3 regions of the Paenibacillus sp. FSL K6-2859 genome follow, and region 1 is predicted to be linked to each of the others. Evidence: riboswitches for the same ligand, from Rfam matches in the RefSeq annotation. Region 1 holds a riboswitch; each other region holds the start of a gene.
What was found. Region 1 has a riboswitch for thiamine pyrophosphate ahead of MHB64_RS02185 (ABC transporter substrate-binding protein). Riboswitches for the same ligand answer to the same signal wherever they lie in the genome.
Positions count from the first base shown of each region.

Region 2: linked by a shared signal. The riboswitch ahead of MHB64_RS12955 (ABC transporter ATP-binding protein) and the one ahead of MHB64_RS02185 (ABC transporter substrate-binding protein) in region 1 are both predicted to bind thiamine pyrophosphate.
Region 3: linked by a shared signal. The riboswitch ahead of MHB64_RS01485 (ECF transporter S component) and the one ahead of MHB64_RS02185 (ABC transporter substrate-binding protein) in region 1 are both predicted to bind thiamine pyrophosphate.

Region 1 is NZ_JBBOYU010000001.1:490,707-493,988, forward strand. It holds gene MHB64_RS02175 (ABC transporter permease) at 1-21, opposite strand, end outside; gene MHB64_RS02180 (thiamine-binding protein) at 18-311, opposite strand; gene MHB64_RS02185 (ABC transporter substrate-binding protein) at 425-1,474, opposite strand; TPP riboswitch at 1,636-1,746, opposite strand; gene MHB64_RS02190 (hypothetical protein) at 1,901-3,282, opposite strand, start outside.
Region 2 is NZ_JBBOYU010000001.1:2,951,089-2,954,370, forward strand. It holds gene MHB64_RS12950 (ABC transporter permease) at 1-551, opposite strand, end outside; gene MHB64_RS12955 (ABC transporter ATP-binding protein) at 532-1,431, opposite strand; TPP riboswitch at 1,462-1,565, opposite strand; gene MHB64_RS12960 (amino acid ABC transporter substrate-binding protein) at 1,789-2,625, shown strand; gene MHB64_RS12965 (amino acid ABC transporter permease) at 2,677-3,282, shown strand, end outside.
Region 3 is NZ_JBBOYU010000001.1:319,066-322,347, forward strand. It holds gene MHB64_RS01480 (hypothetical protein) at 209-1,012, shown strand; TPP riboswitch at 1,106-1,217, shown strand; gene MHB64_RS01485 (ECF transporter S component) at 1,326-1,961, shown strand; gene MHB64_RS01490 (ABC transporter ATP-binding protein) at 1,958-3,282, shown strand, end outside.

The DNA of each region.
Region 1 (3,282 bases):
TAGCTTCCAGGTCGATCTCACGGCCGATATTTCTCCGTCAATTTATCCATGCTGATTCCGTTAGGGTTATGAGCAATTTTGATCTGTGAGATCACGCTTGGACTACCAGCTTCGATCAGCGCCTCCTGCATTTGACGAACAACCTCAAGCAGCTCGCTAAGTTCACCTTCCATCGTGGTTTCCAGCGGGTTCACCTGATGTTTAACGCCGGATTTTTGAATAACTTCAATTGCTTTATCGACGTATGGGATGGAATCCTCATTGTTTGGAGTCTTAGGAATTACTTGAATGCTGAGCAATGTGTTAGCCACAATAATCAATCCTCTCAATTTGTATAGGTAAGTTCAAAAAGCCAACTTTGATAACGAAGTAATTCAGGAAGCGGATTCGACATCGAATCTTGAACGAACTTGGGAAGTCCGGTCTACTCCGCCGGTAAAAAATCATTCGTGAATGCACTAGCTGCATCCAGCGGTTTGTCCAGCAGCTTCAAATCATACATCCAGTCGCCGTAATTCTGCCAGACCTCGGTTTTTTGCTCTCCCCAGCGGGGGGCGTCGTCTTTATATTTCGGGCTAAGCCATTTTTGGCTGGCTAGGACAAGCTCGGCATCAAGGTCAGGCACAGCTTTGGATAATGTAGCGGCAGCCTCTTCTGGGTGATCAATCGCATATTGATAACCCTTCGATGTGGCTTTCAGGAAAGCCTTCACCAAATCTGGATTCTCAGAAATCTGCTTCTCGCTCGTGGTCAGCACAGGGGTGTAATAATCGAGCTGAGGCGCATAATCCTTCAAGTACAGCATATCCAGAGGCTCTCCACGCAGTTCGGCTTCAATACCGGTCCAAGCGTAGAAGATCCAAGCGAAATCAATGTCACGTTTGACTGCGGTAAAATAGTCAGCTTCACCAATACTGATTAGCTTCACCTTTTTCACATCGCCACCAACAGGGTCCATGATCGCCTTCATGGCTGCTTCCTCGGCGGGAGAGCCCCAGCCTCCGTAAGTTTTACCCTCAAAATCTTTTGGCGATTTAATATTGCGATCCACTGGAGCGGCGAATCCCGACGTATTATGTTGAATAATGGCTGCAATCGAGACAAGGGGGACGCCTTGTAGACGAGCTAGAGTCAATCCTTCCTGAGCGCTGATCCCAAAAGCAGCTTCCCCAGAAGTAACCATGGTATCGGAGCCTGCTGCGCCAGGTTGAACGATTTCTACATCCAGACCTTCTTCCGCGTAATAACCAAGATCCTTGGCTACGTAAAGACCGGTATGATTCGTATTCGGTGTCCAGTCCAGTGCAACCTTAACTTTGGTAAGCTCTTTTGAAGCATTTGATCCGGTCTCTGCATTCGATTCCGCAGCAGTCCCTTTGTTTCCGGCTGTATTCCCGTTGTTGCTGCCGCATCCGGCAATCGCAAGAATGAGCATACAGATGAGGCTAAGCATGAGTGCTTTTTTGACATGCATGTCTTCTTCTCTCCTTTAAGGTTGCCAGATCCCGTCATCCAACATGAACCATAAAGTGTAGTATGTACATTTCTTCTACATCTTTTGTGATCTACACAAAAAAAAGCGCCCCGAGTGATCGGGACGCTGGCTTGGCGCAAGGTTAGTAAAGGTCACAGGGACCAAAACCAATTGGCAATTCCTACGCTGGCATTATCCAGATCAGGTATAAGGGTCAGTATCTTGTGGGATACAATCTCAGCCGGCCAATTCCAGCACCCCTGGTTCTATGAAGTTAACGGGTATTTCCACTTGAAATATAAGAAAGTTTAGGTTTTGCACCTATACTTTATAGCTTATATTTCTTGCATACGCTGTATTATAGACGGCTGTTCTCGGAATGTCTAGTAGCATGATCCTAAATTTTTCAAATCTCTTAGTCCGTTTTCATTCATCCAGATCTTTATGTTTCTTGCGATGACGCCGCTTAAGCTCAGTAACCAGAGCACCTAGTGTAAGGACAACACTGATCATTATCCCGCTCATAATCACGAAGAGAGCAAGAAACTCAAAGGGGGAATAGCTAACCATTTTACTCCACTGAATCTTTCCATCCAGATCGTCAATGACTTGATTCATGCCATAAATCCCACTTACCACCGTAAATACAGTGAGGATCATCAGCAGATTATCCCGGCGCTTCGACTGGAATTTATCTTGATACTGAAACAGGTCAGTCAAGGTTTCTTTTACTTCCTCGAATAGAGCATCGTTCCCGTATACTTTACGCAGCTGAAGAAAAATCTCCCGTCCTTGCGACTGTGAGATTAGCTCTAAGAAATAAAACTTTGCCGAGAATTTATTAATCGAGTAGATTAAATTATCGATCTCATCATAATCGTGGTTTATGCGTAGTCGGGAATGCATATTTGCCAGCTTTAGCAGAACGATTTTGTGGAAAATATTGAGTAGAAATCCGTAATAGTATTGCCCGTACATCTGGTCGGCCAGGCTAATGGCGATCTTTGGTTCAGCTCGGGTAAGGCAGCAAAAGGTCTGCTCATTCATCATATAATACGTGTCTGGGCCCCATCGATTATAGGAATGCTCATGACAATAATTCGCAATATACGCTGGATCGCTGGCACTGGCATAGGGCTTGCCGTTCAGATCAATTCCATCAAGCTGAGAGGCGCGATAGCGGATATTTACACTAATCTCATCAGAATCTCCTTCATTCTGAAAGCCATAAAAGGCTTGCACCTGCATTCTTTCATCTACGAAAAAGGGAAGGGTCTCGAAATAAGCCCCATTGATATCCGAGTGATCCAGAAAAGGCTCCAGTCCATCCACCAGATTTCGGAAGACAAAATCCTCTACCATCTCATAGGTCTGTTCCCCGCAATGGATATAGGTGTAATCATCCTGTACGAAGGTATTCTCAAGCGTCCGGAAGCGGTCCGCGAATTCCAGTGCAATACTAAAGGGAATCGAATCCCCCTCAAGCTGGACACGCATGGTCACAAATCCAAGCTGAAAAGGACATATGAATATATCCGTCGAGAGAATTTTAAAAAATATAGACTGCTGAGGAATCTCTAGGATACAGTCCAGATCATTGACTCTGGAAAAGCGGCGGAAAGAGTCCACATCCTTCTTGCGTGGAAAAAGAATGTGTGCAGCAAACGGTAAATAGGTACGCTCCAGCCGTTCATGGGAAACACAGTAGCCTTCTCCGTAATAAGCATTTTCTAGCTCTTTATTATCCAGAAAAAAACGTGTGAAGCCTTCATCCTGCAATTGTTGGATGAGCTTCTTAGAATCACCCT
Region 2 (3,282 bases), 2.5 Mb from region 1:
CCTGAGAAAAAGGAGGGCAGCGCCAGCGGGATTTGGGTTTTAACGAGCAGTTGCCAGCGGTTGGCGCCAAATGTTAACAATAAGTCTTTGTAGGCTTGACCACTTGTACGAAGTCCGTCATATGTACTCACAACGACTGGAAAAAAAGCAGTTAGAAACACAACAGCCACTTTGCTCCATAGCGTATACCCGAACCACATAATAAAAATGGGGGATAGCGCGATTAACGGAATCGTCTGACTGATAATAAGGAACGGATAGATGGCCTTTTCAAGGGGGCGAAACAAGTACATTCCGGTGCCCAGCAGTGCACCACAAATAACTGAGAGAACAAAGCCTACCCATATTTCCTGCAATGTGGCCAATAAATGCGGTCTGAGTAATTGCCTGTGTTCGATCAATGCGATGCCTATTGAAGAAGGTGCAGGTAGGATAAAGGCTGGAATCAAGTGAAGACGAACAGCTGACTCCCAGATCACAAGAATGAACAACAGCAGTAGAATGAAGGGAACGTAATTGTTTACATATTTTTTAAAAGGTATGGGCTGCATACAGTCTCCGCTCCAACTCTTCCCGTAACGCTATAAACCGGGGTTCATAGTTCATCTTGTAATGTCTTGGCCTCGGTAAATCAACGACAATCTCCTGGATTTCGCTATGGATTCCTCCAGACAATAAATAAATACGATCGCTTAGTAATAGCGCTTCCTCTAGATCATGGGTGATGAGCATCACTGTTTGACCGAGCTCATCCCAAAGCTCCAATAGCCAACGGTGTATCTCACGTTTGGTCATAGCATCGAGCGCTCCAAACGGCTCATCTAGCAGCATAAGACCGGCCCCGCCACCAGCTACAAGCGTTCGTAGAAATGCGACTCGCTGTTTCATGCCACCCGACAGCTCATGGGGATAAGCCCTCTCTACATCGGCTAAACCGAAACGTGAAAGCATTTCTTGAATGCGAGAGATCGTCTGTTGTTTGCTAAACGTTGGTTTAATCTCCCAGGGCAAAAGACAGTTGTCGAGCACGGTTCTCCAAGGCAACAGCAAATCCTGCTGAGGCATGTAAGCGATCTGACCTAAGCGAGTAGAGGATGACGGGTTCGAATGAATTATTATTTGCCCGTGAGTGGGTTCGAGCAAGCCTGCTATAGTTTTGAAAAGCGTGCTTTTTCCGCATCCGCTAGCCCCAATGACCGAGACAAACTCTCCTCTGCTGATATCTAAGGATAGATCTGCAAATACAGGGGGGTGTTCAGATTCCGGAAAAGAGTAGGTTAAGCCTTGAATGGATAGGATTGTCGTGATGATTGAACCTCCTAAACGTTTTGTGATGGATAAACTTCTTGTATGCTTAAGTTTTGTGATTGATTGTAAACAAATAAAGACCCATTCATTTCCGAAGGGAAATAAATGGGTCAAAAAGTTCATTCTGCATAGGAACACTAAAATGCATGGGATGAAAATTCTGCTCCACTTCCCTCCGCTGGTATGATCCAGATCAGGTTCCAAGGGTCCGGAGCTTGAAGCTCCGTCTCAGTCGGCCGACTCCCCTAGTGAAATAACAGGTCCATATTTAATTTGTTTATAAATATACCATATCTTTCTGAGATGTAAAGAGAGGATCTTGTGAAGGATTATTCTAAGAATGGGTAATATAAGGGTAGAGATTTACCTAATATTACAATTCCGATGTATATAATCGGAAAAAATCATTGACGGTATACAGCGGCCAGTGTAGTATACAATTTACCGGATGAATTCCGGGTAAAGAGAGGGGAATTAATTATGAAAAAACTAAGTTTAACTATTCTATTGGCGTTAACCGTGGTGTTTGTAGCGGCCTGCGGCAATAATTCGAATACCGGTACGTCTAAGAATTCTTCAGCTGGAACGAATGCTGGAAATACAGCCACTGCACAAAACAGTCTGGAAGCTGTTAAAGCTAGCGGCAAATTGCGTATAGGAACAGAAGGGACCTATGCACCCTTTACTTATCATGACGCTTCGGGCAAACTGACCGGCTTTGATGTAGAAATTGCTGAGGAAGTAGCGAAGCGTCTCGGTGTTGAACCAGAGTTTTTTGAGACACAGTGGGACGGTATTTTTGCTGGGATGGATGCCAAGCGGTTTGATGTTATTTTTAACGAAGTATCCATTAATGAAGATCGTAAAGTGAAATATGATTTCTCCGAACCGTATATCGTATCTAAAGCGGTATTGATAGTGAGTGAAAACAATGAGGATATCAAAACTTTTGCAGATCTTAAGGGGAAAAAAGCCGGACAATCTCTGACCAGTAACCTGTCTGATATCGCCCGTGAGAACGGGGCTGAAATTGTAGCTACAGATGGCTTCAATCAAGCGATGGACCTATTGACCTCAGGCCGAATTGATGCAACTGTAAATGATGGTTTGTCTTATCTAGACCTGAAAAAGCAAAAGCCTGATGTGAAAATTAAAGTGGTAGATGAGATTCCAGACGGTTCGCAAAGCGCAGCTGTTTTCTTAAAAGGCAACGAAGAGTTGGTAAAAGCAGTTAGTGATGCAATTGTTGAAATGAAGAGCGATGGCACGTACTTAAAGATTTCTGAGAAATACTTTGGTGCTGACGTTTCAAAATAATTCAAGGGTTCAGAAGCTTACCAGCTTGGAGCCAAAAAAGGATGTCTAAAAATGGATGACCGCAAAATACAAATTTTCTTAGATTCACTGCTACCCCTGCTAAAAGCTGGGGTGGCTTTTACCATTCCATTGGCATTGATATCATTTGCACTGGGAATGATCTTAGCGATATTGACAGCACTGGCTCGTCTCTCCCCGTGGATACTTCCGAAGCTAATCGCCCGCTTTTATGTATGGGTCATTCGTGGAACCCCATTGTTAGTACAACTGTTTATTATTTTTTATGGTTTGCCGGCAGTGGGAATTGTGCTCGACCCTTTCATAGCCGCGACCATTGGATTTACGCTTAGTGTAGGGGCTTATTCATCTGAAATCATCCGTGCGGCTATTCTGTCGATACATAAAGGTCAGTGGGAAGCCGCTTTCTCCGTTGGGATGACTCGTACCCAGGCACTGCGCCGCATTATTCTGCCACAAGCTGCCCGTGTTTCTGTACCGCCGTTATCGAATTCCTTTATTAGCTTAGTCAAAGACACTTCATTGGCAGCAATCATTACCTATACGGAGATGTTTAGAACTGCGCAGCAGGTAGCTTCTACAACGTATGAGCCTCTGCTGGTGTATACGGAAGCCGGATTATTCTACTTATTGTTCTGC
Region 3 (3,282 bases), 170 kb from region 1:
CAATTAGCCGCGCAAAGTTCTAACTCGGATAAAATCTATCACACGTAACCCTCCGTTCATAAAAAGTTAAGTCGAGTTTACCACATCCTTTATTTGGTGGCAAATCTGTATATTATATCTGTTTAGCACTTCTCTATTTTAATATCATCCAAGAATTCTAAAAATTGATTGCATAGCATATAGATATAATTTGATATGAATAGGAGGTGTGAAGACATTGCCTGTCCTCTCTACAAGCACAATCATTAATTTACCTGTCGACGGTACCCGTCCAATAGATCAAGTTGTGATCGAAGTAGTTAACAATGGATCAGCTGGAGCGGCTTGTTATTTAACGGGTTTAGCCAATAGTGCAAGTCCTCAGACAGTCTTTATTGAAGAATTATTTGAGCTGCAATATCGGGAAACGTTAAGTAAGACCTACCCTATTGTAGAGGATTTATTTCAATTTAATTTTGTGTATTCACAGGAGCAATTAAAGATTCAGGTTTTTCTTGTGGATGTGAACGGTGTCTGGACGGCTGTTAATCTGGATGTGTTTCAAGTAAGCCGTATAACCTCGGAAATACGTGATAACGTATCGGTTACATCGACTGACTTCGCAGCGATCAGCTTTATGAGGAGTCCTGCCTTTACTATTCCACAAGGTCTTGCGGCTGAAATTAGACCGGCTGCTTTAGATATTCTATCCAAGAGACCTGTGCGTTATATGGTCGTTGCAGGTGGAACTCTGGATGGGACATTTGAAAATTTCCCTACACCAACTACGGATATTCCTGTCACGGACACAGCACTGCTTGTCAATTACACCTGCACTACGGTCACGGGTGGAAAGGTGATTATGCAAGGTACAGGATCAGGGATCTCTGGTGCGTATGCGAATTTGGCCGTTAACTTGCTTAACGAGCGGCTCTCTTACGAGCTTCAGGATGAGCCGGTTACTTTGGTAGTTAACTCACTCTCAGGTGATGATGATCTCGCCGTCACTTTTAAGATGTCCGAGCAATGGTGAGCGTTCTACACTTAGATACCGCGATAGGGATACCCAAGGAACGAAAATCATATTGTAAAAAGTTTACTTATGATATAAGTTATAGGAAGTTGAATCGCAATAAACGGGTGCTTGATGAAGTCAGGCTGAGATAGCGGCCTTATGCCGCTGACCGTCAATCTGATCTGGGTAATGCCAGCGTAGAGACGTTATTGTCGAGCATCCTTTTTTTTGATGCCATGCGCAAGCCTACCCATTAATGGGTAGGCTTTTTAAAATTACTCACATCATGCGAGCAACGAATCCAAGAACCTAGAAGGGAAGTTGTTGAAGCATGGAACAAGCTAAGCAAGGACAAAGGCAAGGACAACAAGACAAAGGGACGAGGTCACGGGGATTGAAGCTGACTGATATTCTGGTAACCATCGTGATCGCGGTCGTATTCGGTATTATCTATAAAATCTGGGGACCGATGTACGACGTGGTCAAACCGCTGGGTACCCATGCGGAGCAAACGATATACGGCATGTGGTTCATTGCCGGGACGTTCGCGTTTCTCATCATCCGCAAGCCGGGAGTGGCGCTTCTGGCTGAGATTGCGGCGGCTTCCGTTAGTGCGCTATTGGGCAGTGAATGGGGGCTTTCGACCTTGTATTACGGCGCGTTGCAGGGATTGGGCGCGGAGTTAGTCTTCGCAATTTTCCTCTATCGCAACGCGAACGTCTGGGTCACGTCGCTGGCCGCGCTCGCGGCGGCGGCGGGTTCGTTGGTGCTGGATTTCGGCTACGGTTACATTGAATCGTTGTCCGCTTGGAACTATACGCTGCTGATCGGACTGAGGGGACTCGGAAGTATCGTCATCGCCGGTATCTTCGCCTTCGGACTGTCCAAAGCGCTTGAGCTCACAGGCGTAACCAAAGTGTTGAGACCGGCGTCCAAGGCGGACTATGACGCATTGACACGACTATGACGCCTGGAGTCTCCATAGCTGCGAGAGTTAAGAACCTAAAGCTTAAGTTTGCCGGAGAGGACTCCTTGTTGTTCAAGGGCATTTCCCTTTCTTTCCACCAGGGGGAGAAGACGCTGCTGCTCGGCCCGAGCGGATGCGGGAAGTCGACGCTGCTGCAGGTGTTGAGCGGTTTGATTCCCGGTTCGATCGAAGTTCCGATGATCGCTGAAGAGACATTTGTTCCCGAGCGATGGGGATACGTATTCCAAGATCCGGATACGCAGTTCTGTATGCCATATGTGGACGAGGAGATGGCTTTCGTTCTCGAGAACATGGGCGTCCCCCGCGAAGAAATGGTAGGTCTGATCCGCCTTTATCTCGCTCAAGTCGGCTTGAATATTCCTGATATCCATATCGCAATCCAATCGTTATCGCAAGGGATGAAACAGCGATTAGCCATAGCTTCCGTTCTGGCTATGGAGCCAGAAGTGATTTTCCTGGACGAACCGACAGCGCTGTTGGATAGCGAGGGTACGGAGCTGGTATGGTCTGCGATCAGAAGCCTGTCCGAAGGCATTACCTTGATCGTCATTGAACATAAGATCGAAGGCGTAATCGACTTTTTCGATCGGATCGTCGTGTTATCCCGTGAAGGAGTAGTTATCGCTGACGGATCGCCGACGGAAATCTTTTCAGCTAAAAGGAGAGAGCTACAAGAATACGGAATTTGGTATCCGGGCGTTTGGGAGGACTATATCGAGAATAAATCCCGGAGGTCAGACTGCATTACTCGTTATTCAAACGCAAACGATCGGGAAGATGTCTATCTGGAAATGGACAGGTTTCGTGGGAAACGAGGGAACAGGGCGGTCATCGAAGTAGGGAGGGCAATCGTCACCCCGGGTCAATGGATCGGGATCATCGGCCATAACGGAGCGGGTAAGAGCTCCTTGCTGCTCTCGATCATGCGACTGATTAAGACCGAAGGGATATGCAAGATAGCAGGCCGGGAAGCGGAGCATGTTGCGCAAGCGGCCGAGCATATCGCATTCGTTTTTCAAAACCCCGAATTTCAATTTGTAACACATTCGGTACGGGAAGAGATCGAGTATTCGTTGTTGCTGGATGGCGTTCATTGCGAAATTCGGCGTGCGAAGGCGTATAAGCTAATGGAAGAACTTTATTTAGAGGACGTTGCCTCGCGGCATCCGTATCAGCTGTCGATGGGGCAGAAGAGACGATTAAGCGTCGCGACGGCGATCGTAAAAGGGCAACACATATTGCTGCTAGACGAGCCGACCTTTGGGCTGGACGCACGGAATACGTTCTCTTTGCTCGAGAA